4 regions of the Pseudoalteromonas sp. CO342X genome follow, and region 3 is predicted to be linked to each of the others. Evidence: predicted binding sites of a transcription regulator. Region 3 holds the regulator's gene; each other region holds the start of a gene.
What was found. Region 3 encodes sigma-54, which starts transcription at its own class of promoters, with help from an activator protein. Its sites were predicted from a motif close to GTTGGCACGNNNNTNGNNT; they were not measured.
Positions count from the first base shown of each region.

Region 1: the regulator sigma-54 is predicted to act here: its motif matches at 2,503-2,521, upstream of EXT47_RS11045 (PAS domain-containing sensor histidine kinase).
Region 2: the regulator sigma-54 is predicted to act here: its motif matches at 3,256-3,274, upstream of EXT47_RS11250 (flagellar assembly protein T N-terminal domain-containing protein).
Region 4: the regulator sigma-54 is predicted to act here: its motif matches at 4,086-4,104, upstream of EXT47_RS00080 (diacylglycerol kinase family protein).

Region 1 is NZ_SGPH01000020.1:186,676-193,969, forward strand. Features, by position in the region: gene EXT47_RS11040 (sigma-54 dependent transcriptional regulator) at 1-1,370, opposite strand, end outside; gene EXT47_RS11045 (PAS domain-containing sensor histidine kinase) at 1,367-2,467, opposite strand; gene EXT47_RS11050 (DNA-3-methyladenine glycosylase I) at 2,704-3,303, shown strand; gene EXT47_RS11055 (sigma-54 dependent transcriptional regulator) at 3,371-4,810, opposite strand; gene EXT47_RS11060 (flagellin) at 4,959-5,744, opposite strand; gene pseB (UDP-N-acetylglucosamine 4,6-dehydratase (inverting)) at 5,968-6,969, shown strand; gene pseC (UDP-4-amino-4,6-dideoxy-N-acetyl-beta-L-altrosamine transaminase) at 6,966-7,294, shown strand, end outside.
Region 2 is NZ_SGPH01000020.1:227,713-235,006, forward strand. Features, by position in the region: gene EXT47_RS11225 (chemotaxis protein CheV) at 1-888, opposite strand, end outside; gene flgA (flagellar basal body P-ring formation chaperone FlgA) at 1,029-1,736, shown strand; gene flgM (flagellar biosynthesis anti-sigma factor FlgM) at 1,809-2,132, shown strand; gene flgN (flagellar protein FlgN) at 2,125-2,553, shown strand; gene EXT47_RS11245 (LPP20 family lipoprotein) at 2,628-3,104, opposite strand; gene EXT47_RS11250 (flagellar assembly protein T N-terminal domain-containing protein) at 3,310-4,506, shown strand; tRNA gene EXT47_RS11255 (tRNA-Arg) at 4,617-4,691, opposite strand; gene EXT47_RS11260 (FlgO family outer membrane protein) at 5,024-5,665, opposite strand; gene EXT47_RS11265 (FlgO family outer membrane protein) at 5,676-6,329, opposite strand; gene EXT47_RS11270 (FlgO family outer membrane protein) at 6,344-6,925, opposite strand; gene EXT47_RS11275 (SPOR domain-containing protein) at 6,980-7,294, opposite strand, start outside.
Region 3 is NZ_SGPH01000035.1:259,605-266,898, reverse strand. Features, by position in the region: gene mgtE (magnesium transporter) at 1-1,312, opposite strand, end outside; gene EXT47_RS16620 (HPr family phosphocarrier protein) at 1,835-2,104, opposite strand; gene rapZ (RNase adapter RapZ) at 2,105-2,971, opposite strand; gene ptsN (PTS IIA-like nitrogen regulatory protein PtsN) at 2,964-3,422, opposite strand; gene hpf (ribosome hibernation promoting factor) at 3,424-3,711, opposite strand; gene EXT47_RS16600 (RNA polymerase factor sigma-54) at 3,741-5,240, opposite strand; gene lptB (LPS export ABC transporter ATP-binding protein) at 5,287-6,012, opposite strand; gene lptA (lipopolysaccharide transport periplasmic protein LptA) at 6,012-6,554, opposite strand; gene lptC (LPS export ABC transporter periplasmic protein LptC) at 6,544-7,098, opposite strand; gene kdsC (3-deoxy-manno-octulosonate-8-phosphatase KdsC) at 7,095-7,294, opposite strand, start outside.
Region 4 is NZ_SGPH01000001.1:7,097-14,390, forward strand. Features, by position in the region: gene EXT47_RS00050 (Lrp/AsnC family transcriptional regulator) at 1-198, opposite strand, end outside; gene EXT47_RS00055 (monodechloroaminopyrrolnitrin synthase PrnB family protein) at 315-1,502, shown strand; gene EXT47_RS00060 (aminotransferase class V-fold PLP-dependent enzyme) at 1,489-2,601, shown strand; gene EXT47_RS00065 (MBL fold metallo-hydrolase) at 2,598-3,347, opposite strand; tRNA gene EXT47_RS00070 (tRNA-Ser) at 3,475-3,567, opposite strand; tRNA gene EXT47_RS00075 (tRNA-Ser) at 3,586-3,676, opposite strand; gene EXT47_RS23775 (hypothetical protein) at 3,901-4,047, opposite strand; gene EXT47_RS00080 (diacylglycerol kinase family protein) at 4,333-5,175, shown strand; gene EXT47_RS00085 (DMT family transporter) at 5,217-6,131, opposite strand; gene EXT47_RS00090 (PLP-dependent aminotransferase family protein) at 6,130-7,294, shown strand, end outside.

The sequences.
Region 1 (7,294 bases), on a different contig from region 3:
AGCGCAATCCCTAAATCTCGCATTTTTGCCAGCTTGTAGCGAAGTGTGCGAGGACTCATACCTAATACCTCCGCCACCTCTTTGCGTTTACCGTTAAACTTTGCCAGCGTATCTAAAATAATTTGGTGTTCTTTATCCTGTAACTCATCTTTATAGCTAATGATCTCATCCTCACCTTGAGAGCGCTCCATTAAAGCTGATGCTTCATGATTTACAAGTGGTGCAGACTCAATCAAAGCCATAGGTGAGAAATTTTCGATAAAAATATCATCTTCTTGAATTTCATTACCTTGGAACAAAATCAGGGCACGTTGAATAACGTTATCTAGCTCTCTTACGTTTCCAGGCCAACTGTGCGAACTGAGCTTGTGCTTTGCACCGCTGCTTAATATAGGTGTTGGCTTGCCTGCTTTTTGCGTATGTCTTACCAACAAATGCTCGGCTAACACCGCGATATCACCCGCTCTATCCTTCAGTGGCAACCACTCTAGCGGGAAAACATTGAGGCGATAATATAAATCTTCTCTAAACACCCCATCCTCCACCGCTTCTTTTAAATCGCGGTTACTGGTTGCCAACACTCTGACGTCCAGTGAAATGGTTTTTCTACTGCCTAAACGCTCTACTTCCCGCTCTTGTAACACGCGAAGTAATTTTGCTTGTAATCCCAAATCCATCTCTGTGATCTCATCAAGCAAAATCGTTCCCTTTTGTGCTTGTTCAAACTTACCTGGACACGCCTGAATGGCACCTGTAAATGCCCCCTTTTCGTAACCAAACAGGGTCGCTTCGAGCATATTTTCTGGGATTGCAGCGCAGTTAATTGCGATAAAAGGCTCGTCTGCTCTGTCGGATTTATCGTGAATATAGCGAGCCAACACTTCTTTACCTGAACCACTCGGTCCAAGTACCATAACGCTGGCATCTGACTTAGCTACTTTTGCAGCCAGTTCAAGTAGTTTAATACTCTTTGGATCGGCAACAATGGGGCCGTCTGTCTCTTTTTCCTTCTCAGGTAGATAACGTCCAACCATATTGAGCAATACTTCAGGCGCAAATGGCTTAGCCATATAGTCGATGGCACCCAATCTCATCGCTTCAACCGCATCATCAATGGTCGCGTATGCTGTCATCATCAATACCGGTAATTCGGGATAGTTGAGTTTAATGGTCTTTAACAAGTCAAGCCCACTCATGGCACCCATTTGCACATCACTCACCACCAAAGAAAAGGCTTCCTGCTTTAGCAATAAAACGGCTTGCTCCGCACAACTTGCTTCTACGCACTCGATATTTGAAAGCTGCAATGTATCGATGAGTGCTTCTCTTAAACCAGCATCATCTTCAACAACTAAAACTCTGTTACTCATAGTTCCTCCGCCTCAATTAGTGGTAGTACCAAGCTAAAACGCGCACCCTTACCTTCAACATTGTCTGCCTGCGCAAACCCTTTGTGCGCGTTAGCGACCGAATTAACCACCGCAAGTCCTAGCCCAGTCCCCTGCGACTTAGTTGTAAAAAATGGTTCAAACAACTTGTCTACTAAGGTTTCATCAATGCCAGGTCCATTATCAACAACTGAGATACGTACATACTCGCCACACGGCTCGCGCTCTGCATTAAGTTCAATGTGTGCCGCACTGCCAATTATTTGAATACTGTTGTGGATCAGGTTTTGGATCGCACTTGCAAGCGCAGTACGATTACCTAATATTTCGATATCTGGCTCAGGTAAAAATGCTTCCAATGTTGCTTGGTTAAGCTCAACCATAGCGTCAGCACCCGCTTTGACTTCACTCAATAACTGTTGCATTGACACTCGCTCAACCACTTGTTGCTCACCGCTTTTAGCGAACAACAGCATGTCATTAACTTGGCTTTCTAAGTCTTTTAACCGAGACATCAACTTATCGTGAAACTTTTCTCGAGAAGCCGGAGGAAGATTAGCTGCACCTAGGTTTGCACCATATAACATCGCAGCCGATAACGGCGTACGCACTTGATGCGCCAATGAAGCAACCATTTTTCCTAACGCACTTAACCTTTGCATATGCGCAACACGGCTTTGAAGCCGGCGCGTCTCGGTGAGATCTGTCATCAAAATGAGTTGCCCAGGTTCTGGTGTTAGCGCGGTAATATCTAACTTAATTCTTCTGCCATCTTTAAGAGAGACTTCATGACCATCGTCCTGCTGTGGTCGAAATGAACGCTGAATAACGCTAAACCACTTTTCACCTTCGAGTGGTTCACCCAACATATCCATCGCAATTTGATTCGCCTTGGCAATCATACCTTGACCATCAAGTACCACGACACCTGCTGGCATAGTATCAACAAGATGGCTTAACCAACTCGCCTGCTGCCTAAGGTCGCTTAGCTCACCGACGTAGGCTTCTTGCAGCAAACAGGGATTGTAGCGATTCGTCGTTGGTACAAATTGTGGATTAATAACATGTGCTAATGCCATTTTTCCGCTCTCTTAAAAATAAACTCAATGGATAAAAGCAAAAAACGATCCAACTTTATATTCCATTTAAAACATAGAGTTATATAACACTTAACAATATCAATTTATTGACACTGTTTTTATATACAGCATTATGCTAGAGTTTTTGAAAGCCAAATGTGATGCCGCAATGAGTAGTTGGCGTAGTAAATCATTTAGCTTATTCATATTCACAATTAGATAGAAGAGAGCCAACAATGACAATACGATGCGGCTGGGTGGACGAGAGCAAACCCGATTATGTTGAATACCATGATAAGGAATGGGGAAGACCTGTACTGGATGACCAGAGCTTGTTTGAGTTTATCACATTGGAATCTGCACAAGCTGGCTTAAGCTGGTATACCATTTTGAAAAAACGTGAAGGCTATAGAAAAGCATTCCACGATTTTGATGTACACAAAGTGAGCCTGATGACAGAGCAAGATATCGAGCGGCTATTAGCATTTGACGGAATTATCAGAAACCGCGCAAAAATCGCAGCAACGATAAACAACGCTAAGCGATTTATTGAAATTCAGCAAGAGTTTGGCAGCTTTGCAAAATACCAGTGGCAATTCGTTAATTACAAGCCTGTTATCAACTCCATGCGTGACAAACACGATGCCGTTGCCACCAGTGAACTCAGTGACAAATTTGCCAAGGACTTAAAAAAACGTGGATTTAAGTTTTTAGGCTCAACGACCGTGTATGCACATATGCAAGCTTGCGGCATGGTTAACGACCATGCCGATAACTGTTTTTGCAAACAAACCATTATTGCCAGTTATCAAGACTTGGATTTTACTCAACTTTAAACAATAAAGTACAAGGCCGCGTATTAAGCGGCCTTGCTAAGTTGATTCGGTAGTAACTGATAAACTATCAGTCGCGATTGAGATTATACTTTTTCATCTTCTCAACTAATGTTGTACGGCGAACGCCCAAGATTTCAGCCGCGCGAGCAACCACATAATCGTAGCGCTCTAAAGCTTGAGTGATCAAATCAATTTCAAGCTCTGCTAAATATTCTTTTAACTCTATCCCCTCGTCCGGCAGTAAGCCAACATTCGATGCTTGCGGCGCAAAATCTTCTGCTACCATATCCTCTTCATCGTCACTAAAACCATCGCTAAATAGTTCGTTGAAGGCATCTTTTTCCAAAAGTTCTTCTGGATATTCAGGCTCAAACGCTTCGACTTCTATATAACGGTACTTTTGTGGTAAATCAGTCACATCGACAACCTTGTCTGGGAACATAATCACCATTCGTTCCACAAGGTTTGCAAGCTCTCGAATATTCCCAGGCCAAGCGTGCGACTTTAAGCTGTCTACGGCTCTATCAGTAAACTTAACCGAATTGCCCGTTTGTTCATTTACTCTACGTGTTAGTTCTTTTAGCAGTAGCGCAATATCTTCCGCACGCTCGTTTAAAGAGGGGTTTTCAATGGGGAATACATTGAGTCTATAAAATAAGTCTTCGCGAAACTTGCCGTCTTCAATCATGGTTTCAAGATTACGGTGCGTTGCGGCAATCACACGAACATCCGCCTGAATCGGCTTTGTGCCCCCTACTCGTTCATAGGTGCGTTCTTGTAAAACTCGTAACAATTTCACCTGCATTTGCAGTGGCATATCACCGATTTCATCGAGAAAAAGCGTACCTCCTTGCGCCAGTTCAAAGCGCCCTTTTCTGGCTGAAATCGCGCCAGTAAACGCGCCTTTTTCATGACCAAAAAGCTCGCTTTCTAACAACTCCCCAGGGATAGCACCACAGTTAACTGGCACAAATGGTCCCTGCGCACGTTTAGACAATAGGTGTACGTTACGTGCAACCACTTCCTTACCGGTTCCCGATTCACCCAAAATAAGGACATTGGCGTCGGTTTTAGCCACTTGAGAAATCAAGAAACGAACGTTTTTAACCGCTTCGGTTTCCCCAACTAAACCATCAAAGCTCTTATTTAGTAGCTTGTTCTCTTTGTTTGGAAGCATACGCAAGTATTGCTGGCAGTCATGTAGCAATTGCATCGTGACTTCTTGCCCAAAGGGTTCGGTGATAAGCCCTATTACATTCGGTAATGCAAGTAGCGGCCTGAGCGTTTCACCTATTAATAAAAACGGGACGGCGGGATGAGATTTTATCAACGCTTCGTGTGTTAAGCTTTGCAAAGCGCCTAGCACAAAAATTGGTTCTTGGTTGTTATCAAGGATCTTGGGCTCATAACGCTCTTCGGCCAGCACTTCATTTGCTTGACCGACAAAACTAAGTGCCGCACCTAATCCGATCGCTCTTTTGTTGTTGTTATCTAAGATCAAGACCATTGCTTGAGAACCAATCTACTTAAAATTTTTTCAATAGTTAGATTGTAAGAGAGATTAAGGGGGATGCAATACCTAAGTGGCAACTTTTTGACATTAACGCCAAAAAATCGCCACTAGAGCTGTTCTATATCAATACTTTGGTATTAATTTATAACAAACCTAGTACCGATGATGCAGACTGATTAGCTTGACCACGCAAAGCAATAGAAGCTTGCGATAAAATATCGTTGGCAACTTGATCGCTCACCGCTTGCGCGTAATCGGTGTCTTGAATTCGACTTTGGCTCGCCGCAATGTTCTCACGTTGGTTACTTGCAGAGCGAATTGTACTAGATACCGCATTTTCAAATGCGCCAAGCTCCGCGCGTTGGCTGTTTAAATCCTCAGAGACTGTATCTGCCGCATCAATGGCAGCTTGTGCGCCCGCCTGCGTCGAAATGTCCACACTCAATATTGCACTGGCAAAACCACCATCAGTCTGCTGTAGCGACTGAGTGGTATTAGCGTCGGGACCTACCTGAAAACTACGAGACTCACCGTCAAAAATTTGTGCGCCACCAAATGTAGTGTTTTCAAACGTTTCGCTGATTTGCGTTTGCAACTGCGATACTTCCTCTTGCAATGCTTGACGGTCACTATCTGTCAGCGCCCCATTACCGGCTTGAATCGATAATTCTCTAATTCGGGAAACCGCATCATTCACACCAGATAATGCCGAGTCAGCAGTTTGCGAATACGAGATACCATCATATGCGTTACGAATAGATTGACTGTAGCCGTCCTGTTGAGACGTCAAACGATTAACGATCTGCAAAGCCGCAGCGTCGTCTGCAGCAGAATTAACCTTCTTACCAGAAGCCAGCTGTTGATTGAGTTTATTAGCAGTCTGCTCCGTACGATTAAAAAAAGCAGTACTTTGTGATTGGATTTTCATATATACCCCCATTCACTATCATTAGGTTAAATCTACGCTATTGTGAGCAAAAAGTCACCATAGCCGTTAAATTTCCTGCAATGACTGGCATAAATACTGCAAAACACATAGAAGTGATATAAAGTATTGAGTAGTAGCTAATTTATTGTATCGGTGAGATATCTAGAGCAGTTTCGATACTCGATACTGTAAAGTTTTGATTGCACCTGTAGGTGGACACCCTATGTTTGATAATAAAACCATTTTAATAACCGGCGGCACAGGCTCTTTTGGCAAAAAATATGTAAAAACTTTGCTCGAGAGATACAAGCCTAAAAAAATCATTATCTTTTCTCGAGATGAGTTAAAACAGTTTGAGATGCAACAAGAGTTTAATCAACGCTGCATGCGATACTTTATCGGAGATGTACGAGATAAAGATAGGTTACGAAGAGCAATGCAAGGCGTCAACTACGTCATTCATGCCGCTGCATTGAAACAAGTTCCTGCTGCTGAATATAATCCTATGGAGTGTATTAAAACCAATATTAATGGGGCTGAAAATGTGATTGAAGCCGCTTTAGATAATGATGTAGAAAAGGTTATCGCACTTTCTACAGATAAAGCAGCAAATCCAATTAATTTATACGGTGCTACGAAGCTCGCATCAGATAAACTTTTCGTCGCTGCGAACAATATTGCAGGTGGACATAAAACTCTTTTTTCCGTTGTCCGTTATGGCAATGTTGTCTGCTCCAGAGGCTCTGTAGTTCCTGTCTTTCAAAAGTTCATTGATGAAGGTAAAGATCACATTCCTATCACACACCCTGAAATGACCCGTTTTTGGATAAGCCTGCAGCAAGGGGTTGACTTTGTACTGAAGAATTTTGAGCGGATGCTAGGTGGTGAAATCTTCGTTCCAAAGATACCTTCCATAAAGATTACGGATTTGGCGACCGCGATGGCCCCCAACTTACCGCAGAAAATTATTGGTATACGTCCAGGCGAAAAACTTCACGAAGTAATGTGTCCTGCAGACTTATGCTTTGATACTTTTGAATATGACGATCATTTCGTTATCGCTCCGGGTATAAAGTTCAGTAGTCGAAGTAACGACTTTACGATCAACGCAATTGGCGAAAAAGGCCACCCTGTTAGTACTAACTTCGAATTTAACTCTCTCGATAACCCTGATTATATGTCTGTTGAAGAAATATTGGCATTTAACATTGAGGCAATTAAATGATCCCATATGGCAGACAAGATATTAATCAAGATGATATAAATGCTGTCATTGAAGTTCTAAGGTCAGACTGGCTAACCCAAGGCCCTAAAGTTCAAGATTTTGAGTTAAAAGTTGCGCAACACTGCAATGTTGAACATGCTATCGCATGTAATAGTGCTACTTCAGCTTTGCACATAGCGTGCTTAGCAATAGAAATCGGTCCAGATGATATCGTTTGGACATCACCAGTCTCATTCGTAGCAAGTAGTAACTGTGCCCTATATTGCGGTGCAAGCATCGACTTTGTTGATATAGACACCCAAACGGGTAATATGTCGATTCAAGC
Region 2 (7,294 bases), on a different contig from region 3:
TGGGTTAAACTTAGCAATAAAATCATCAGCGCCAACTTTCTCAATCATGGCCTGATTAAATACACCACTCAGTGAAGTATGGAGTATCACATGCAATGGCGCTAATTTTGGATCAGCTTTTATTTCAGCCGTTAGCGTATAACCATCCATTTCTGGCATTTCAACGTCAGAAATTAATAGCCCTACTCGCTCAGTGACATTATTTTGACAGTCCATTTCCGCAATTTCACGAAGCCTAATGAGTGCTTCTTTGCCGTTCTTCGCAAGTTCAGTCTGAACACCTAATGGCTCCAATGCGCGTTTGACCTGATTACGAGCAACTGCGGAGTCATCAGCGATAAAGACAATACGTTCGCCTAAATCTTTTTGCATTTCACCATCAGATACAATGTCAGCACTGACTTCTGTGTTGATTGGGCAAATTTCATTGAGGATCTTTTCTACGTCTAATATTTCAACTAGCTCGTTTTCAATTTCTGTAACCGCTGTCAAATAGGAATAACGACCAGCCCCAGATGGCGGGGGCATTATTTTTTCCCAGTTCATATTCACAATGCGTTCTACTGCACTGACTAGAAAACCTTGAACTGAACGGTTGTATTCTGCAATCACAATAAAACAGTTACGAATATCTTGAATAGGAGGTCCACCTACCGCAAGTGACATATCAATTACGGATATAGTTTGGCCTCGAATATGAGCAACCCCTCGGATAAGCGGGTTTGACTTGGGCATGCTTGTCAATGCTGGACATTGAAGCACTTCTCGGACTTTGAAAACATTAATGCCGAAGCGCTGTCGACCTTGAAGTCGAAAAAGTAATAGCTCGAGACGGTTTTGTCCAACCAGCTGTGTACGTTGGTTAACCGAGTCTAAAATACCTGCCATTTCAATCTCCTACTGTATAAACCGCTAATCGGAACGATCTTTGCTTCGACTCTGATATGGTTTACCACCCTTGATTAGGTGCAGTTATTAAAGCAGAATCTTTATACCTTGTTTCACCCCATAAGCATAGTCGAAACATCATGAGTTTGTTAAAAAAAACCCATTACATTCAGTTTTTTTGTTTGTTCGCTTATTTTATAGGCGTTGACTATGGTTATTGTCAGCAATATGACAACAAAACTTTAGAACAAAACGCAATAGAATTTGTTGAACCGAATGTAGAGCAAGATCCCGATAGTCAGCTGTCACTGACTGCTATACCACTTGATTCAAGAATTCCAGCACGGGATTGTCAATCGCCATTGCAATATAGTACAGCGATGGCTCCACCTTTTGATACTCAAGTGACAGTTCAAATTAGATGCAACGATACCCTCAGCTGGACTCAATACGTCCACGTACGTATCGATCACCTCTTCCCCATATTAGTTAGTGCAACCATGTTAGAAAAAGGCCGTGTTATTCAAGATGAAGATGTAAAAATAGAGTATCAGCCAAAACGTTTTCGCAGAGTTTCTTATATAGAAGATAAGTCAATACTAATAGGCAGTCGCAGCAAACGTAATATAAGAGAGGGCCAAGCCTTTACCCAAGCCCATATTTGCATGGTCTGCAAAGGCGATACTGTGACGATTATTGCTAAATCAGGTGGACTCGTGATCAAAACTCAAGGAGAAGCACAGCAAGATGGCAACCGTGGTGAACTTATTAATATTAAAAACTCTCGCTCTGGCAAAACCTTACGTGCTAGAGTAATAGAAGTGGAAACAGTAGAGGTGAATTTATAAAAAATTTGCTAAAGTAATACTACTAAACGCCGATAACAAGGCTGAGAGTATAATTTTATTGGGTCTACAATCATGGTTAATCAAGTTAACGGTCAGAATCAGTCTACATCCGTTGCTAATAATGTTAAGCAACAGAAAGCTGAATTGCAAAGAAATGATGCCAATAGCGCATCAGTTAAATCACCAGCTACACCGAAAGCAGCGGCGGATTCAGTCAGTCTGACTCCACAAGCGCAACAGCTGAAAACAGTCAACGAAAAAGCGCAGCAATCATCAGGCTTTGACGACAAGAAAGTCGAAGAACTGAAAAAAGCGATAGCAGAAGGCAAGTATCAAGTTGACGCGGAAAAACTCGCCAAAAACATAGCTGCATTTGAGTTCGAAATATATGGATGATTTGGTTCGGCTTTGCCACCACAAACTTTCAGAACAAATCTCGACGCTAGAAGCGATGACCCAGCTTCTAGCGCGTGAGCTTGACGAGCTTGCGTCCCGACGTGGCGACAATTTAAAAGAAATCGCTCGTGAAAAGCTAACTCTCATTTCAAAACTGCAAAAGCTCGACAATGAATTGTCAAAAACTGAGTCTCACGTCTTTGAACACAATGAAGTAGCCCCGCTCGTCGCTAAAGTGCGAGCATTACTCAGTGAGTGCCAAACCAAAAATGAAATCAATGCTAAAACGGCTCATCAGGCCAATGTAAGCACACGTGAACTAAAAGGGATCTTAATTGGCGCACCAACTTCGATTACATATGGTCAGGATGGTAGTGTGAAAAGTAGCGACAGTGAGTTAGTACGTAATCTAAAGGCGTAGCCACGCCAGCCATATTTTAGTTTTGAAGAACAACCGAAGTGAAGCGCATTAAGTAAGCAACATGCGATGGGTGCTTACTTAAAGCTGTAAGATATCTTCTTAATTTTCTGCGGCTTGACTTGAGTAATATACAAATCATAAACGCGTTTCATATCAAGCTCTAATTCCGTAGCGTAAGTATCACCAACAGCGTAACTTTTCAGCACCTTAGCTCCTCGTACGAGTCCATTTACTTGGCTCTTAAGGCCGTCGTTTTGGGCAATAGCACCTTTTACCGTAATAGTGGATGTCAAATTCTGGCCATACAGTTGCTCAGCCAATTCTCGATAGGCTTCTAATTTTGAGACTTTAATGGCCATCAGCTGCTTCTCACCCGCAGTTTTACCCGGCTGAGCACTCAAAGGCGCGTACCCCACTGCCCGTAAAACAGGAAAGGTTTCCGGTTGCACCGTTTCATATTCAATGTGCTTGTCAACGAGGCTTGAACAGCCACTGAGTCCCGCTAGCGAACAAACCATAACAACTGCACTGATAGAATTAGTGATACGCATTTCACCACACTCCGCTACAATAAATACCAATCAAAATTTAACACTTCCCCAGCATCGTGGTCTCGCAAGGGTTGTTGTGGTTTCATCGAGTATTGGCAATAAATAAAAATTAACTTTCATGATCTATGATTATGCACGAACCTTGCCAAAATTTGGCACAGGTATTGCTGAGTTAAAGAGTAGTTTTTGATCTGGGCATTTAAACATGAAAAAGCAATTCACGATCAGTCTATCACTGTTGTGCATCACCTTAACTAATCCAGCTTATGCCGAATGGTTTGAAGTGACCGGCATGGCTGACGTTAAAAATGGCGATCATCAAAAAGCCAAAAGAAAGGCCGTAAACGACGCCATCACACAAGCATTGCTGTTTTCTGGTGCTTCTGTGAGTAGTGTACAAACCGTCACCGATGGTGTGCTCACCCAAGATCAACTTAAGATCCGCTCAAATGCTGAAATCCAGAGCGCCAACGTGATTGCTGAAGCAAAAGTCGGTGACTCATGGCAAGTAACATTGCATATCGATATTACCCCACAAAGTACTCAGTGCCCAACCAGTGCTTACAATAAACAGGTTGCAGTCACACAAAGCCAGCTAAAAAATAAACATCAAGCAACTTTAGGTCAAATTTTTGACATAAATAAAGCCGTGAGCGAGCGCCTATATCAAACAATGACCGAACAAAAGTCGAGCTTAGAACCCGTTCCCTATTTTGCACAGACCATAGATGTTAGCCGCTTTTTCAGTCAACGTTTTGATTATAATGAGCAGCTAATCGAGACCATTACAGCAAATACCAACAGCCAATTTGTACTACTGAGTCAAATTACTGATATTGCTAGTGTCGATAAACTTAATAGTGACCTCGCATTTTGGCAAAGCGATAAATACTTAAGAAGCTTCAAGGTAGACTTTGCGCTGTTTGATGCACTTTCTCATGAAAGGGTGTGGCAAAAACAATATGCCACTCAAGGCGTATGGCCGTTTAAGAAAACCAGATTAATCGATGTGTACAGTGAGCGCTTTTGGCAGACAGATTATGCTGATGAGATCCAAACCACGCTGACACAAATCGCAACTGATTTAAACGCAGCGGTCGCCTGCTTACCAACCAATGGCAAAATCCTACATATCGATGATGAACAAGTCGTAATTAATTTAGGCCGTATGCATGGCTTAGAGAATGGCCAGATCCTTAACGTAGCGCATAGCAATCCGCTGACTAATGTCGATGGTAAAGTGTTTATGCATCAAATTAAAACCATCAATAAACTGCAAGTGATCCAAGTGAATGCGCAAAACGCCATTGCAGTAAATATCAGCAATCGCCCACTTCACAATGTACAAATTAATGATTTGGTTGAAATTCAAATAGAAAATGAAAATGAGTTTGAACTGTAAGTGCTGAGCCTTCCTGTAGCAAAAGGCAAGATTTTCGATGACTTTACACCCTCTGCATCATGCTTCCATCACCCATTTACTTTGGTCATTCCACGCAAAAATGATACCAATGGCGTCCCCAGTAGGAATCGAACCTACATCTAAGCCTTAGGAGGGCCTTGTTTTATCCATTAAACTATGGGGACAATCTCTAAAGTCAGATAACAATCGCCTTTTTTGACCTTCACTAGCGGGATCTGCGGTACTTAATACCCATGAAAGTCTGGAGTTGTCGATTCTCTGTTGTACTGCATCTCAGTGACTTCGCTTTAGTATACTGATCTTAATGAACTTTTAAAGATTAATAGTCAATTTATTCGCGGTAATAAATGAGGTGGTTCAGTAGGTGAATACGCAGCAGTTAAGACCCACTACTGCGCTATCAGTTACTTCGCTTGAGGTGTGAATAAGAAGTAGGATAGTTCTTCGTTTAATAAAACCTAAACGGTATTTCTTTTAAAAAACGCTATTTGAAGTACTACCTTGAAGCGGTTGCCTGATCATCAAGGATAAAATACGGGATGGTCACCACCGTGCTTGCGATCACTAAGTTAGTGTTAAACTCTAACAATCTTGCATTTACCTCCACGCCTCGTGGACGGTAAACCATAGTACCTGTCAGCAAATGGCTGGGAGATTGCATGTTTTTCAAGCGGCTTGCGTTACGCGAAAAAGTCAAATCACCACTGGATGTCACTTCAATTTTCCCCAATGCTTTAAAGTCTAATGCTTGATAACCCAGCTTTTGCATTTGATGCATCAAAGACTCAGCCAATTGGTTTCCTAGCTGGTTTGTATCCCTTAATGATTCATTAAAGTTGACAAAACTGGCTACCGCTATCGATTCAGGCTTTTGCCCTAACACAGTATCTGACAGTTCCAACGCAATTTGATTGGCGTAGTTAGCAATTTCTTTGCGATGACGATAGCTAATGAAGCCAATATCTTGCGATACCACGGCGTGTGAATCTTCATTGCGCTCTTGCTCTTCCATCATGGCATATAATATTTCCATATCGGATTGCTGCGTTTCTGTAGATTCAGGAGCAGTCTGTTTTGTCATTTCGCAGCCACCGAGTAATGCGAGTGTCGTCGCGAATAGCACTACATTTTTCATCATCGCCTCCGAATTAGTTCGCACGCTCTATACGAATGCCATCGTATGCCGCACCATCTTGTAGGGCGTTAACTACGTTTTGCGGTAAAAAGCCTTGAGCAGAACCCACGACACTTTTACTTCTAAGCCCAACCACTCTGGCATTAACCATAACTCCACCCTGATGATTCACCAAAGTACCACCTAGCACGTACAAAAAAGGATGGTCGTCAGATAGCTCTAAAAAGTCACGGCTAAAAATAAAATCGCCTTCAGGTGTCACCCGGATATAGTCTGTTGTTTTAAAGTCCACAACAGGGATCCCAAACGCATGAAGCTCATGGATAAAACTTTCAGCCAACTGATTACCTAGCAAGGAACCTTTATCAAATTCTTTATCTAAAAATACAAAGCTTGTCACTGCTACCGGTGTTTTCTCATTCACGTGTTTCAAGTTTGCTACCATGTCTTGCATAATGCTTTGAACATAGTGAGTGACATTCTTACCAGCCATTTGCTGAGAAACAGAGAATTGTTTCATACCGTTTGGGTTACTTTGATACATCGAAGATTTCTCAAAGCCATTACGCACGGGCTCAGCCTGAGCATTATCCACCGCAAAAAAGTGACTCTGAGCACAGCCAACCATCAATGAAAGCGGCAAAACCAAACTTAATACTTTTTTCATTACTTTCATCTCCACTAATATTGGCTTCGTATAATCTGACCGTCACGATTTGTGACACGCTCCGTACCCCACATCACAGCTTTAGGAATGCTGATTGATGCGGCTGAAACGGCTCGATTATGTAACGTATCAACCAGCCGCGCATTGACCAAATAGGTATCTCGACTTTCTACGATTGTCCCAACCACCACGAGGTCAATTTTCTGGCGCTGATTTAGCACATTCAATTCTCGACTTAACATACTATCGGCAGAACTTTGTAAAGATAAAGCGTTTCTAAGTCGATATTCCACGACATCTGCCCCCATTTGACTTAAATGGGTCATGAGGGATTCTTGCAAGGCCACGCTCAAGCCTGAACCTTGCCCCGCAACGGTATCATCCAGCTGATTAGCCTTAAAAAAACTCGTCACAGCAAGCGTTGAATTCGGCTTGAACGGCCGTACATACTGCCCAAGTTCCGCGGCTAACTGAGCGCCAAACCCATCTAAGTCAGGTAAGATTTCTTGCTGCTGGGTTGCTTCTCTTTTGCCAACCTGTTGGCTGTTTGTACACCCCGCCAACAACATAATCACTATGAGTGCTAGATATTTCATTTCACCAAGCCCACGATAAACTTATTGGTTAAAATGCAAAATACGCACCAAGTTTTAAAGCCGATGACTGGTGTAATGGCTAACCAAGCAACTTAAACCTGCACGCTTAAGCTGCTGGCAACCTTTGTATGCAGAGGCCTTATCTGCAAATGCACCTAATTTGAGCCGATAATATTTCGTATTTTGAATATCTATTTGCTCGATATTCACTTCGCTTGTTGCAAAGTCTTGCGGTAACTTATCCTTGAGTTGCTCGTAGGTTTGCCTAAGCTTGGTATATTCCGTTGTAGAGGCCAATTGAATTGCAAATTCAGCTATCTCTACAGGCTGTTCTTGTTTCTCGGTAGGCTTTGTTTTTTGCTCTATCAC
Region 3 (7,294 bases):
CAATATCGGTAACCGTTGTTAGTACCACACTACCAGCTAGTGCTGGGTCGATATTCATTCTCTTTAGCATAATTGGAATACTGGCACCCGCGATACCTGCTGCGACTAAGTTCATAAACATTGCGAAGGCAATAACTGCACCGAGTGTGAAGTCCCATTGCCATACAGCAATAACCCCAGCGATCAATACTGACCACAGCACGCCGTTTAAGGCGCCGATCGCCAGCTCTTTACCCATTAAAAACTTTTGGTTAGTCTGGTTAATATGGCCAAGGGCAATACCACGAATCACTAGGGTTAGCGTTTGGCTACCGGCAACGCCGCCCATACTTGGTACTATGCCATTTAACACCGCGAGAATAGGTAAAATATCCAGAGTACCTTCGAAGAAGCTTGCAACAAACGCTGCCATTAAGGCGGTTAGCAGGTTAATTCCAAGCCAAATAGAGCGGCGCTGGCTACTTTTTAGAACTGGCGCAAAGGTGTCTTCTTCATCTTCAAGACCTGCCATACTTAACAAGCTGTGCTCAGCATCTTCACGGATGACGTCAACAACGTCATCAATGGTGACACGACCAAGCAAATGGGCGTTATCGTCAACTACAGGAGCCGAGATCCAGTTGTGACGCTCAAAAAGCTGCGCCACTTCAGACTCATCCATGGAGATAGGGATCGTTTCCTTATCTTCATCCATCAAGTCTCGAACCATACTGTCAGGAGACTTAGTTAATAAGGTATTGACAGGCAGCGTGCCTAAAAAGCAGTTGTCTTTATCAACTACATACAACTCGTCCGTACCGTCTGGCAATTCGCCTTTAAGACGTAGATATCTAAATACAACTTCTAAGGTAACATCGGGTCGAATAGTGACCGTGTCAGTGCTCATTAGCGCACCGGCCGAGTGTTCCTTGTAGGACAATGCTTGTGTCGCACGTTCTCTATCTTGGCTATCCATCGCACCGATAACGTCTTGGTAGACGGTATCAGGCAGGCTTCTCAGAACATCACCAAGGTCATCGTCGTCCATGTCTTCTGTAGCGGCAGCAATTAGCTCCGGCTCCATCTGGGCGATGATCCCAAGTCTTACGTCCTCTGACAGTTCCTCTAAGACATCCCCTTGGATATCTGGGTCAACGAGCTGCCACAGCATAGAGCGAACTTTATGAGGGGATGATTCTAAAAGCAGTGCTGTATCACAAGGAGCTGTTTCTGCGAGCATACGCCTAACTTGAACAAACTGACCACTGTTTAAGGCTTTAGTTACCTTTTGGAGTTGTTCCAGTGTGTAGTCTTGTTCAAATACTTCAGGCATAGGCATCCTTTTTGATAATAATGGTGGCTAACGTGATTAAGTTAACCCTATTCATTTATTTTATCGCAGAAATCAATTTCTTAATTTGAATTTTATTCGTGTTGTTTCTGCTGGTGGGTTGTTATCGTTAATACACGTTAAAGGTGTACGCAACGATAAAGTAGGATTTTCTCGGCAACTCGCTTTACTGCACGAGAGAAACCTAAATTGGTATTACAGTGTAACTCAGTTTATTGGGAACTACCAAGGTTTACGCTTAATTATGAGAGACTTATTATACCAATTCGCTTAATTAAGTGATCTATTTTTAAGCGAGAAAACCTTGTTGATAACACGGCGAAAATTTTGCTATTTAGTTGTTCTAAATGAGAAATTTTTAACACAGTTAGCGTCAGGTTTGCTCCTTCAAATTGAGTAAGTATTAAGACTAATTGGTATTAGACCAGTCTGGTTACGGAGGGGGAGATTAGCACGGACTAAATGAATCAGACCTTAGTGCTATTTTGGTGCTAGTAGCCCAAGTTACTCGGATTCATTAAATTTATTTTCTATTAGTCCGCCAATGGCGTCTAGTGCATACTGAGCATCAGGACCTTCACAAACCACTCGGACTTCTTTCCCTTGGCTGCTTTCAAGTAACAACAGCGCTAGTACGCTGTCAGCAGCTGCACTTTTGTCTCCTTGATATAAGGTCACTTCGGCATCAAATTGGGTTGCTAATTGTGCAAGAACCGTCGCTGCTCTAGCGTGCAGACCAAGCTTGTTCTGGATTAAAAACGTATCTTCTAGCATTTAACCCTCTTGCTCACGGTGGCGAATTTTGACGTTGGGATGGGTTTTAGCAAAACGCTCACCAATGGTTTGCGCTAAATATACCGAGCGATGTTGCCCACCTGTACATCCTATTGCAATCGTTAGATAACTGCGATTGTTACGCTCTAAGTGTGGTAACCAAGTTTGTACAAAGGTTTGGATCTGCCAAGTAAACTTTTGCACGATGCTGTGACTCGACAAATAGTCTTTGACTGGCTGATCTAGGCCAGTTAGCGGCTTAAGCTCAGGCTCCCAATGTGGGTTGGGCAAAAAGCGCGCATCAAAAACGTAATCCGCTTGTTTTGGGATACCGTGTTTAAAGCCGAAAGATTCAAAGGTAATAATGAGTTGTTTGTCTTTTTTACCTAAGATTTTTTCGCGGATATCTTCTGCAAGTTGATGAACGCTCAGGCCTGTAGTATCAATGAGAAAATCGGCGCGAGTGATCAATACGTCTAACAATTCCCGTTCTTTCTTTATTGCAACATCTAGTGGAAGATTATGCAGTGAAAGAGGGTGCAAACGGCGTGTTTCTGAGAAGCGTTTTATCAGGGTTTGATCGTCACTGTCTAAATAAAACAGGGTAGGTTTGGCAAAGCCTGGTAAGTATTCAAGAATGTCATTAAACTCGTCCTGTTCTTTAGGTAAGTTTCTGACATCAATACTGACTGCTATTTTATTATAATTGTCCGAAACGCTGCGGACTAAAGACGGCAGCAAATTGACCGGAATGTTATCTACACAATAGTAGCCTAAGTCTTCCAATACTCGAAGCGCTACAGATTTACCAGAGCCTGAGCGGCCACTGATAATGATAAGCTCGAGTCCTTTTTCTTCATCACTCATCAAGTTCACCTTGGATCACTGCATATAACTCATCGTCACTTTTTGCTTGCCTAAGCATTTTGCAAAAAGACTTGTCTTTGAGTGTATCAGCAATCGCCGCTAAGGTCTTCAGGTGCTGTTGATTATCACCTTCGGGTACGATGAACGCGACAAAAATATCGACAGGCTGCTTATCTATGGCTTCAAACTGGATCCCTTGCTCGCTGACAAGCACCATTGCAAGGATTTTATCCAAACCTTCAAGTCGACCATGGGGAATGGCAATGCCTTTACCGATCCCTGTGCTGCCTAATTTCTCTCGCGCCATTAAGGCGTCCAAGATAGCATGCTGACTGGTATTTGGAATTTGGCTATGAGCCAGTTCGCTGATGTATTCTAAAATACGTTTTTTGCTATTAAAAAGGACCGCAGCTTTACTGCAGTCCTTGTTCACTAATTCACTTAATTTCATCTTAGTGTCGAGTGAGCTTCTCTTTGTGTTTAATAACTTGACGATCTAGCTTGTCGATAAGGCCATCAATTGCGGCATACATATCTTGATGCTCTGTTGATGCAAATAGCTCGCCGCCGTTTACGTGTAATGTTGCTTCTGCTTTTTGTACTAGCTTCTCGACATCAAGGATCACATGCACGTTATTGATATGATCAAAGTGCCTTTCTAGCTTCGCAAACTTGTTGGTGACATAGTCTCTTAATGAGTCAGTAATTTCTACATGGCGACCAGTTAGATTTAGTTGCATAAGCATTTTTCCTTCTTGGGTTTTACGTCTTATATCAAGCTTTTACGCTGATTTGACGGTGGAATGGCTAGGGATTCACGATATTTTGCAATCGTGCGTCTCGCTACCTTAATTCCTTGCTCAGCTAAGATATCTGCAATTTTGCTGTCACTCAATGGCTTCGCGGTATTTTCTGCAGCTATCAGCTTTTTGATAAGTGCTCTAATTGCTGTAGAGGAGCACTCACCTCCATTTTCTGTACTTACATGGCTAGAGAAGAAATACTTCAGCTCAAATATTCCCCGAGGTGTATGCATGTATTTTTGTGTTGTCACACGGGAAATTGTGGACTCATGCATCTCAACCATTTCAGCAACATCATTTAGCACCATAGGGCGCATTGCTTCGGGGCCATGTTCAAAGAATGCCTGTTGTTGTTGCACAATGCAATTGGTAACTTTTAATAAAGTATCATTTCGGCTTTCTAAGCTTTTAATAAACCACTTTGCTTCTTGTAAATGTGAGCGAATAAACTGACTATCCGTACTGGATTTTGCCGTTCTAGACATCGCAGCGTAATGGTCGTTTACTCTTATTTTAGGCATAGCATCAGGATTTAGCTCTACGACCCAGCGACCTTTTACTTTTTTCACTGATACGTCAGGGATCACATATTCAGGCTCTTCATGAATAATGCTTGCCGCTGGTTTTGGGTTAAGGCTATGAATTAACGTCATGACCTCTTTGAGATCGGCTTCTTTAAGGCGCGTTTTCTTTGCCAAAGTTCGATAGTCACGGCTGGCAAGCAAGTCGATATGCTCTGTCAGGATCATTTTCGTTTCGGCAATCCATGGTGTATCTGGGGCGAATTGATTTAGCTGAATACACAAGCATTCTTGTAAACTGCGCGCTGCGATACCGACAGGATCGAAAAGCTGAATACGTTTGAGCACGGCTTCGACTTCATCCAGCTCAATAGGCTCTTCGCTACTCTCATCATTAATGCTTTCTAAAATGTCTTCGCAAGACAGTGTTAAAATGCCTGACAGGTCGACCGCTTCAATAATCGCAATCGCAATCGCTCTATCTGTTGGACTAAATGGTGTCAGCTCAAGTTGCCACATGAGATAGTCGTGGAGAGATTCAGAGGTTTCCCCTTGATAAACATTATCGTCATCGGGAAGTGGGCCTGAGCTTGCAGCGGGTGCTGCACTCATATATTCGTCCCAAGTGACATCCATGGCAAGGTCATCACTGACAGTGTCTTTGCTCATGGCGGTATCTGAGTCTATTTCATAGTCACTAACCTGCGCTTCATCGCTTGAATCTTGATTGTCGTCAGCACTGCTCTTTTCTTGGCTGTGTTGGTCAGCGTTTTCGCCGTCAGTATTATCACCTTCTTCCACTTCCAACAATGGATTGCTGTCTAATGCTTCTTGTATTTCTTGTTGCAGATCCAATGTACTAAGCTGCAGCAAGCGAATGGCTTGTTGCAGTTGTGGAGTCATTGTAAGTTGCTGCCCCATGCGCAGCTGTAATGATTGCCTCATGTATCTCTAACAATCCTTTTTAACAGTTATTAATACTACGTCTTAACTATAGCTTGAATTGTTCGCCTAGGTAGACATCTCTTACGGTTTGATCTGCCAAAACATGTTCTGGCGTGCCTGCAGCGATTAACTCACCATGTGAAACGATGTAGGCTTTTTCACATACGTCCAGTGTTTCTCTAACGTTATGATCGGTGATTAGCACACCGATACCGCGGTTTTTTAGGTGCTCTATGATTGTCTTTATATCTAACACCGAAATAGGATCAACACCAGCAAAAGGTTCATCTAACAGGATAAACTTAGGATTAGCGGCTAAAGCGCGAGCAATCTCTACGCGTCTTCTTTCGCCTCCCGACAATGCCATGCCCTGTGAGTCACGAATGTGTTGAATATTAAATTCGTCCAGTAACTCGTTTAGTTCAGCTTCTCTCTCAACTTTAGATAAGTCTTTTCGAGTTTCTAAAATCGCCATCAAATTTTGATAGACCGTGAGTTTTCTAAAGATTGAAGACTCTTGTGGTAGATAGCCAATACCAAGTCGCGCGCGGCTGTGCATTGGTAGCAAAGTGATATCTTCATCATCAATCTGAATAAAACCTTTGTCGCTTGGTACTAACCCTACAATCATGTAGAACGTAGTGGTTTTACCCGCTCCATTTGGTCCTAATAAGCCTACAATGCTGCCAGCCTGAACACTTAAACCAACATTTTTGACGACCTGACGACCTTTATAACTCTTTGCTAGACCAGTTGCTTTGAGCTCGCTCATTAATTGTTACCTTCTTCCTGCGCTTTTTTATCTTTTGCGTCTTTTTTGTCATCAACAGGAACAAGGATGGTTCTTACCCGAGAATCTTCTTGGTCTGAGCGCTCAGCACTGATCAATTGCTTTTCAATGTCATAGGTGATGACTTGCGCATTGATTTTTTGCCCAGTTTGATTGATTTCCGCATCGCCAGAAATGACTAAGGTGCCTTTCGCAACGTCGTAACGAATTTCGTTTGCTTTGGCTTCTAGCAAATTACCATCAGGTTGACGTTCACTGAAAATAGCTGGGCTGCCAGTAGCAACAAGCAGTTGCTTGTTAGTACCAAGCTCCGCGCGGCGGTGGACTTCTAGGCGATCGGCATTTATTTTTCTGTTGCCATGAATAATAACAACATTCTGTTCAAAAATACCGATGTTGCTTTGCAGTTGAGCTTGCTGACGGCCAGCATCAATAATGACTTCATTTTGTTCTGCAGCAATTGCTAAAGTAGAACTTGCAAGCAAGCCGATGAAAATTAGTTTGTTAATGATTTTACTGGTCATAATAAATTGTCTTTGTGTGGTTGATGAGTTCGATCACTTGCTTTTGTAGATCTGCATGCAGCCCTTTACCCGTGATCCTAAGACTAGGACCTGTGATAACGACAGGGTGTTCCGATTTCATCAATTTTTGCTTAATTTCAACTCTTACATTATCGGCATTGATATCGGTGATCATGGCGTTAGGCGTTAAATTCTTTGCCAGCACATTGCCTTCTAATATCAAGGTATTGTTTTCGTACAGTGTTGCTTCTAATGCACTTATTTGCCAATTCTGCTCACCGTTATATAAGGTGAAAATAGGCTTTTCAAAGTGACTAAAGCCAAGATCTTGATACAACTCCATCTTATCAGCAGTTACCTGATAGTTTAATAAGCCATTTTCACTATAGGTCGTTTGCTGAAGCGTGGTTGCAACATAATCGGGCTTAGCTAACGGTTCATCTTCTTTTGCTGAGTCCGCCTCTGATGGATTAAACATGGGCGACCACATCCATACCATTAGAGAAGCGAAAACAATGAGTAAGATGACACGTAATACGGTCATGTACTTGATCCTTTGGAAGTCAATAAGTGATTTTGGCTGAGCATTAGAAGATCAGTCAGTTCTCTCACGGCACCAAAACCACCAGGCATCAAGGTCGTGTAATGGGCGATATGTTTAACAAGAGGGTGTGCATCATTGACGGCAACGGCAAAACCGACTTGCTCCATTACGGGTAGATCTGGGCCATCATCACCAA
Region 4 (7,294 bases), on a different contig from region 3:
GCTTAGGTCAACTTGTGCTCTATCCAGTGCCGCATGATAACCTGAAATTACTCCTGTATCTTGTAAGCGTTTTACGCGTCGAAGACAGGGAGTATCAGAAAGGTTTGCCTTTTCGGCGAGTGAGGCATTACTCAAACGTGCATTATGTTGCAAGGCGTTAAGGAGCAATTTGTCCTTGGCATCTAGATTTACCGACATAAACGAAATAAAAGAGTGATTCTTGCTAATCAGTATTAAACTTTTAGAGAAAATTGGCAAATTATGCTCGTGGTGATTTGCTAGCCTTAACTGTGGAATAATCACGAGAAGTAATCATGAGTCCATTAGCCGTACAATTTGACGCTTGGATTAGAGGTCCGTTTGTCGACCTTAACGACAAGCTTGAACATCTTTATTGGCAGCAGCAGGATAAAGCAAACGTTGAAGGCGTTGGTGAAACGCTAAAAGCACAGTTATTAGAAGAAGGTAATCAACTGATCCAAGCCTTGCTAGAAGAAGGCAATACCGACGAAGGCTTTGAGCAAGCATTCGACTTACTCGGTAACGTTGGTCTATTTATGGCTGCATGCAGACGCCACGAAATTACCGAGCCAAGCCGTGAAAGGGTGTCTCCGCTGACACAAGCATCGGCACTGGCCATGCACATTGGTGCCTCTTTGGGGGTTACGCCGCGCTTCGCAACGGCTCATCTCACCACACATAACCGCGCAATCAACGGCGTGTATAAGCGCTTTACTTCTCATCCGGCAGAGCGCTTATTCATCGACTATAATACTCAGGCCATTCTTGCCTATAAACGTGCGTCCGAATCGTTAATGAAGGTGCATCATTTGGGAATTTCTCATCCCATGTCATTGGTGCTACTCAAACAAGTTAAGCAAGCGCTGCTTGAGGTGATAGAGTCTAATCGAGAGTTATTTAAGGAACTAGATACCGAGGCATTCTTTTATGTTGTACGACCCTATTACAAACCATACCGAGTTGGTAAAGAGGTCTATCGTGGTGCAAACGCTGGAGATTTTGCGGGTATCAATGTTATCGATATGATGTTGGGGTTATGCCCGGCGAACGACATTAGTTACGGTCAAATGCTGGTGGAAAAATTCCTCTATATGATGCCAGAAGACCAAGCAACACTGCGTGAATGCATGCGCACGCCTAATTTAATGGATGCGTTTCTGAGTGCATCGAAAGGGCCGAAAAGTGATTGGTTTGGCCCTGCCTGTAGCTTGTTTATACAAGTGTGTAAGCTGCATGGAGATACGGCCATACAACATCACAATCAACTCGTCGAAAAGTATATCGCCAAACCTTCGCAAGCAATGCAGCAACAGCACTTAAGCAAAGTGACCGCCAGTGGTCCACCGATTGAAGTGTTACTCAAAGAACTCGCAGACTTAAGAGATAGGCGAGCCGCTGCCGAGCGCGCTGATATCTTTACTCGGCATCATGATTTAAAACGATTACGTCAAGCAATAGGGGTTAAGCATGAAGCAATATAGGGATGATTTTCACTTGCCTACGGGTCGCTATTTATTGAGTCATTCCGTTGGTCGTATGTTAAAATCTGCAGAAGAAGATTTCCATCAGCAATTTATGGTGCCGTGGCAACAACAAAATCAAGAGCCTTGGCAGCAGTGGCTAAGCGGTATTGATCGCTTTACCTCAGCCCTAGCTTCCCTATTACACACTGATGCGCGCCTGTTTTGTCCGCAAACAAACCTTTCCAGTGGTTTAACGAAATGGGCGATGAGTTTGCCCGAAAGTGGCATTCGCAAAGTACGCGTATTGATGAGTGAGCAAGACTTCCCCAGCATGGGATTTGCGTTACAAAATGCGCTGGACAATATTGAGATTGTTTATATTCCCGAAGCGATGAATATGCACGACCTAAGTGTGTGGCAGCACTATATTGACGAGCAAATTGACTGGGTATTTGTCAGTCATGTTTATTCGAACAGCGGTCAGCAGGCGCCTGTCGCTGACATCATTAGCCTTGCTAACCAATATGGTTGTCGCAGCATTATTGATATTGCTCAGTCACTTAGTGTATTACCAATAAATTTAAGCGAGTGGGGCGCGGGTTGCGTTATCGGCTCTTGTGTGAAATGGAGCTGCGGTGGCCCTGGCGCAGGTTTCATCTGGGTGAATGAGGATGTCTTGCCTTATTGCGAACCAAAAGACGTTGGTTGGTTTTCGCATCAAAATCCATTCGAGTTTGATATTCATCATTTTGCGCTGAGTGAAAGTGCGCTGCGTTTTTGGGGCGGTACTCCAAGTGTGGCACCTTATATCTATGCGGGGCACAGCCTTGGCTATTTTGCCGAGCTTGGGATTGAGCAAGTAAGAGCGTACAACTTTGCTTTGTTATCTCAGTTACAAGCGGCATTGCCTGAATTTTATCGCTCTCCTACAGCACAGAGTGCTTGCTCTGGGACCGCTATTTTGCATTTTGGCTCGCAGCATGAGGCAGTGATGGAGCAGCTTAAGCACGCAGACATTGCTGTGGATAATCGTCGCTACGGTATTCGTGTCTCACCACATATTTATAATAGTCAGGAGGACATCGCGCAGTTGGTGCGGGTTATCAACGAAAGCTAGTTTCCTAATCCTAGTGCTTTTTTGGTCTTCTTCTTCACCGAGCGCCAATGTGTCATTGGTTGCTTGGGCGCGCGCGCTATCAATGCGTTAAAATCAATTTCTTCTGCAAGTACCTCTCCTTGATGCGCCAAGATCACGGAGTGGGGTTGTAGTGCCTTTACTTTGGCAAGAGATTGACGATACAAGCGTGGATAGAATACCGGAAAAGGCGCAACAAATTGCCCTTTCACTTTTACCGTCAAATCCGCCACATAGATGCGCTTACTGGGGAGATGATACAAGCTCAAATCTCTATCCGTATGACCGGGTGTGTGTATCGCTTGCCATTCGTTAAAGTAGGGTAAGTTATCACCGTCGGCTAGGTAAAAGTCTGGTGATAATTGTCTTGGATACCAAAGGTTACGCTTGGCCTTGCGCTTTCTCCCTGCAACCCAAAGTGCCAGCGCCATATCGGAGAGGTGCATCATGACACCATCAATACCACGATACCACTGACTGGGGGCATTTGCGGCCGCAATCTTTGCGCCCGTGAGTTTTCTGAGTTTGTGCGCGCCACCGGCATGATCTGGGTGCATATGCGTGACCACAATCAGCTTGAGTGCGCTTAGTGGCTTTTGCAGTTGCAGGATGTAGTTGCAGACCAACTCAACATCGGCACGACAGCAACCGTCGAGTAACAGCAGGCCCGTTTCGTGCTCAACCAGATAAATATGTTGAATATAGCCTTCTAAGATATGGATTTTCATTCGTCACACTCATTTCCCCAATCAGATCTCAACATAGCATAGGTTGAAGACATCTGACCAGTTGTGTGTGGAAGTGATAAATCGCAGACATAAAAAAACCGCAATTAAGCGGTTTTCTTATAAGTGATGGCGGAGAAGGAGGGATTCGAACCCTCGATAGGGCTACAAACCCTATACTCCCTTAGCAGGGGAGCGCCTTCAGCCACTCGGCCACCTCTCCGACGCAATACTTTAAAAATGGCGGAGAGATAGGGATTTGAACCCTAGATACGCTATTAACGTATGCCGGTTTTCAAGACCGGTGCTTTCAACCACTCAGCCATCTCTCCATGGGCAAAGATAATACTTAGCGATTTAGGCGCTGTAAACCGTTTTTAAACTGTTTGCTTAAAAAATGTGCTAAAAGTAAGGTTTTTTTAAAATTGTGCTAGAAATTAGCGGTTTGACGAAGAGGTTTTGTACAAAAATGCTGGTTGAAGTGGTGCTTTTATGGTCTATTGAAACAAATGCTGACGAGAGCATGGCGGGTTGGGACGCCATGCTCTGTGCAGACTTACTTATACATAATCACGTCTTTTAACGCTAAGTGTTGACCACATACTGCCAACCACTTCGTCCAATTGATACGACGTTGTTTAGTTGGTTGTGTTTGGTTAAACGTGTTTTGTGATGGGCTGCAAGGTGCAGCTGAATTAAGCATGTCTGGCTCCTAATAAGCTATGATTGAAAACAAGGCTATTTTGCACGCGATTTGTTTAAATTTAAAACGATAAAAATTGATGTTTTCGGATAAAAATAACTAATGAATTAATGGTTTATTCATTTTTATTTTAATGGCTTTTTTGCATGGTTATGCATAAGTGTGATTGTCTTTATTAGGCTGTATCCCAATTAATATGAGTGTTTGTGGTTTTTGTTTTTTATTTTTGGTTTTAGTTTTGGTTTTTTATTCATATAAGTTGAGTTTTTGTATTTAAGGGTTTTTATGCTGGTGGTAGTCAACCCTTTAGCGGGTGCTGAGGGGAAAGCGCAAATTGCATGGTTAAAGCAACAATTAAAACAACAACAGTTGACGGCAACTTGGTTTAATACCACTGGAAACTTTGTCACAGATAGGGACGCAATTGCTCAAGCAGCTACGGCGGAAGTGAGCGTGGTGGTGATTGGGGGGGATGGCACTTTGCACCTAGTCGCCAATGCCATTGCTGAACGGGATAACACGCTTGCGCTGCTGCCAGCGGGGACTGGCAACGATTTTGCTCGGCAGTTTCATTATTCCAAAGCACAGTGGCGAGCAGCTGTATTTTCAGACAAGATCTCGAGTATTGATTTGGGTAAAGTGGACGGGCGTTGGTTTGTCAATGTTGCTGGGATTGGCTTTAACGCGCATGTCATGAATAACTTAGGACAAACCAAACGGCTAGGAAAGCTGAGCTATACCTATGCGGGATTAATGTCGCTGTTTACTGCCAAGCTCATTCGCTATCACAGCAATGCGTGGCCTGAGCAGGGTATGATGTTGTTACTTGCGAATGGCAAACACTTTGGGGCAGGGTTAACTCCTGCTCCTATGGCTTGTCTTGATGACGGTCAGTTGGAGCTGCTGTGGTTCACGCCGCAAACGCATTGGCAGCGGGTGGTATTGTTTGTCAATATGCTACTTAAACGTCATATGGGCACAAGAAATGTGCACCACGGTCGCATTACAGAGCTTTATATCGCACAAGAGGGATATGACATCGAGGCTGATGGTGAGATTGTTGGGCGCACGCCTGCGACGATAACTTGCTGCCGCCGAGCTCTGAACATAAAAAAAGCGCCATTATAAAATGGCGCTGAAAAGTAAGAAGCTAAAGCATTGGTAAGACTTCAACTTCTAACTGGGGACCGAATGGACAACCAAGCGTAGATGCGATCTAAAGGCGTGAGTACAATCGCATTACCTAGGATGACCAAAATAAATCCAATAAAGGTGTTTTGCTGCCACTCAAAGCCTTCAAATAAGGTACTCAAGGCCACGGCAACAAAAGGAAATAACACTATCAAATAACTCGCTTTCTCAGGACCAATATTCTTGAGTAGTGAGAAATAACAACCAAAGGCAATAACGGTGCCAAACACGCTGAGGTAAATCAGAGACCACCAATATGATGCCGGCGCTTGGTTGATAAACTGATGTTCACTAAAGGCGACATAGGTTGCTAACATGACAGCGCTGTAAAGCATACCCCACGCATTTCCCGCCATAACATCAATTTGCTGATTGGAATTGCGTACGCTCACCATATTACCGAGTGACGCGACCACTGTTCCTAATAGAGCTAATGATAATCCCAAGAAGGCCTCGCTTTGCAAATCAAATGCGACCAAATCGTGCCAAAACAAGCTGACTATCCCAAGCGTGCCCAGTGATGCGCCAAAGTAAATTCGCTTTGCAATAGGTTTGGCAAAAAATAACTTAGTATTGACGATGTTAACGACCAATAATAATGAAAACGCAATTGATGCCATCGCTGACGTTAAATGTGCCTGAGCCCAATACAAGAAGAGATAGTTAGCACCAAAATTACACAGCGCTAAGAGGATGAAAAAGCCGTGATCTCGGCGAGAAAATCGCATTGGCACACGCTTATAGATGACAAACGCCCACATACAAACCGCGGCGAGGCCAAAGCGGTAAAACAGCGACACAAACTCGTTGATGCTGCCAAGTTGGTATTCAATGGCAAGCCATGTTGATCCCCAAATCAACACAGTGATGGCGTAAAGAAATAGATTTTTCATGATCGGCTCTAGATTCAAACAGCAGTGGAAGTCTGTAGTTTACGCTGTTATTCTGTATAAGCTATATACAGAATTTGCTAATTTATACCTATACAGATTATTGCTTATGAGTACCGTTATTCAACGCCAACATTCCGCCTTTCTCTATCAGCAGGTGATCCAAATGATCTTGTCGATGGCAGAACAAGAGTCTATTTTACCGGGCGAAAAGCTTCCCTCATTGCGTGTTATGGCGCAAAACTTAAATGTCAGTATCCCAACGGTAAAGCAGGCCTATCAAGCGCTTGAAGATCAAGGAAAAGTGGTTGCCAAAGAGAAGTCCGGCTACTTTTTATGCCACAGAGCTTCGCACAACGACTCTCCGAAGCGTGCACGATTGCCCGCCAAACCTGTAGTGGTTAACAAGCAGGCGTTGATTGAACAAGTGTATAAGGGGATCCATCAGCCACATGCAATCCCCTTAGGTATCGCTAACCCCATTGCCATTGCTGGTACCGAGCAGGTTCTTGCCAAAATTATGCGCCGCGCAATGAAAGAAGCAGGGAATGAACTCATTAATTATGGTCCTATGGATGGTTTAGATAGTTTAAAAAAGCAAATCGTGCGGCGTTATTTGGATATGGGCTTAGCAATAGATATGGATGAAGTGGTGATCACCAATGGCGCGCAAGAAGCATTGGCGATTGCGTTACAAGCGGTGACCAAGCCCGGAGACGTGATAGCGATTGAATCCCCCTGTTATTTTGGCATTGTTGAACTGGCTGAAAACTTAGGGTTAAAGGCCATTGAAATACCTGTTTGCCCGGATGATGGCATTTGGTTGAGCGACCTTGAACGGGCACTTGAAAAGCATGATATTCGAGCGTGTGTGTTTTCTACCAGTATTAGTAACCCGCTTGGTAGCTTTATGCCAGATACGAGACGTGCGCAGCTGGTGGCACTATTAGAGCAACGTGACGTGGTGTTGATAGAAGACGATGTGTATGGCGATTTATATTTTACCGAGCAGCGCGGCATACCGGCACAAGCATTTAGCCAAAAGGGTTTAGTGATCACATGTGCGTCATTTTCAAAAACCGCAGCGCCCAGCTATCGAGTGGGTTGGATGGTCGCCAGTCAATTTAGTGCAAAAGCAAAGCGCATAAAACGTGCGTTGAGTTGCT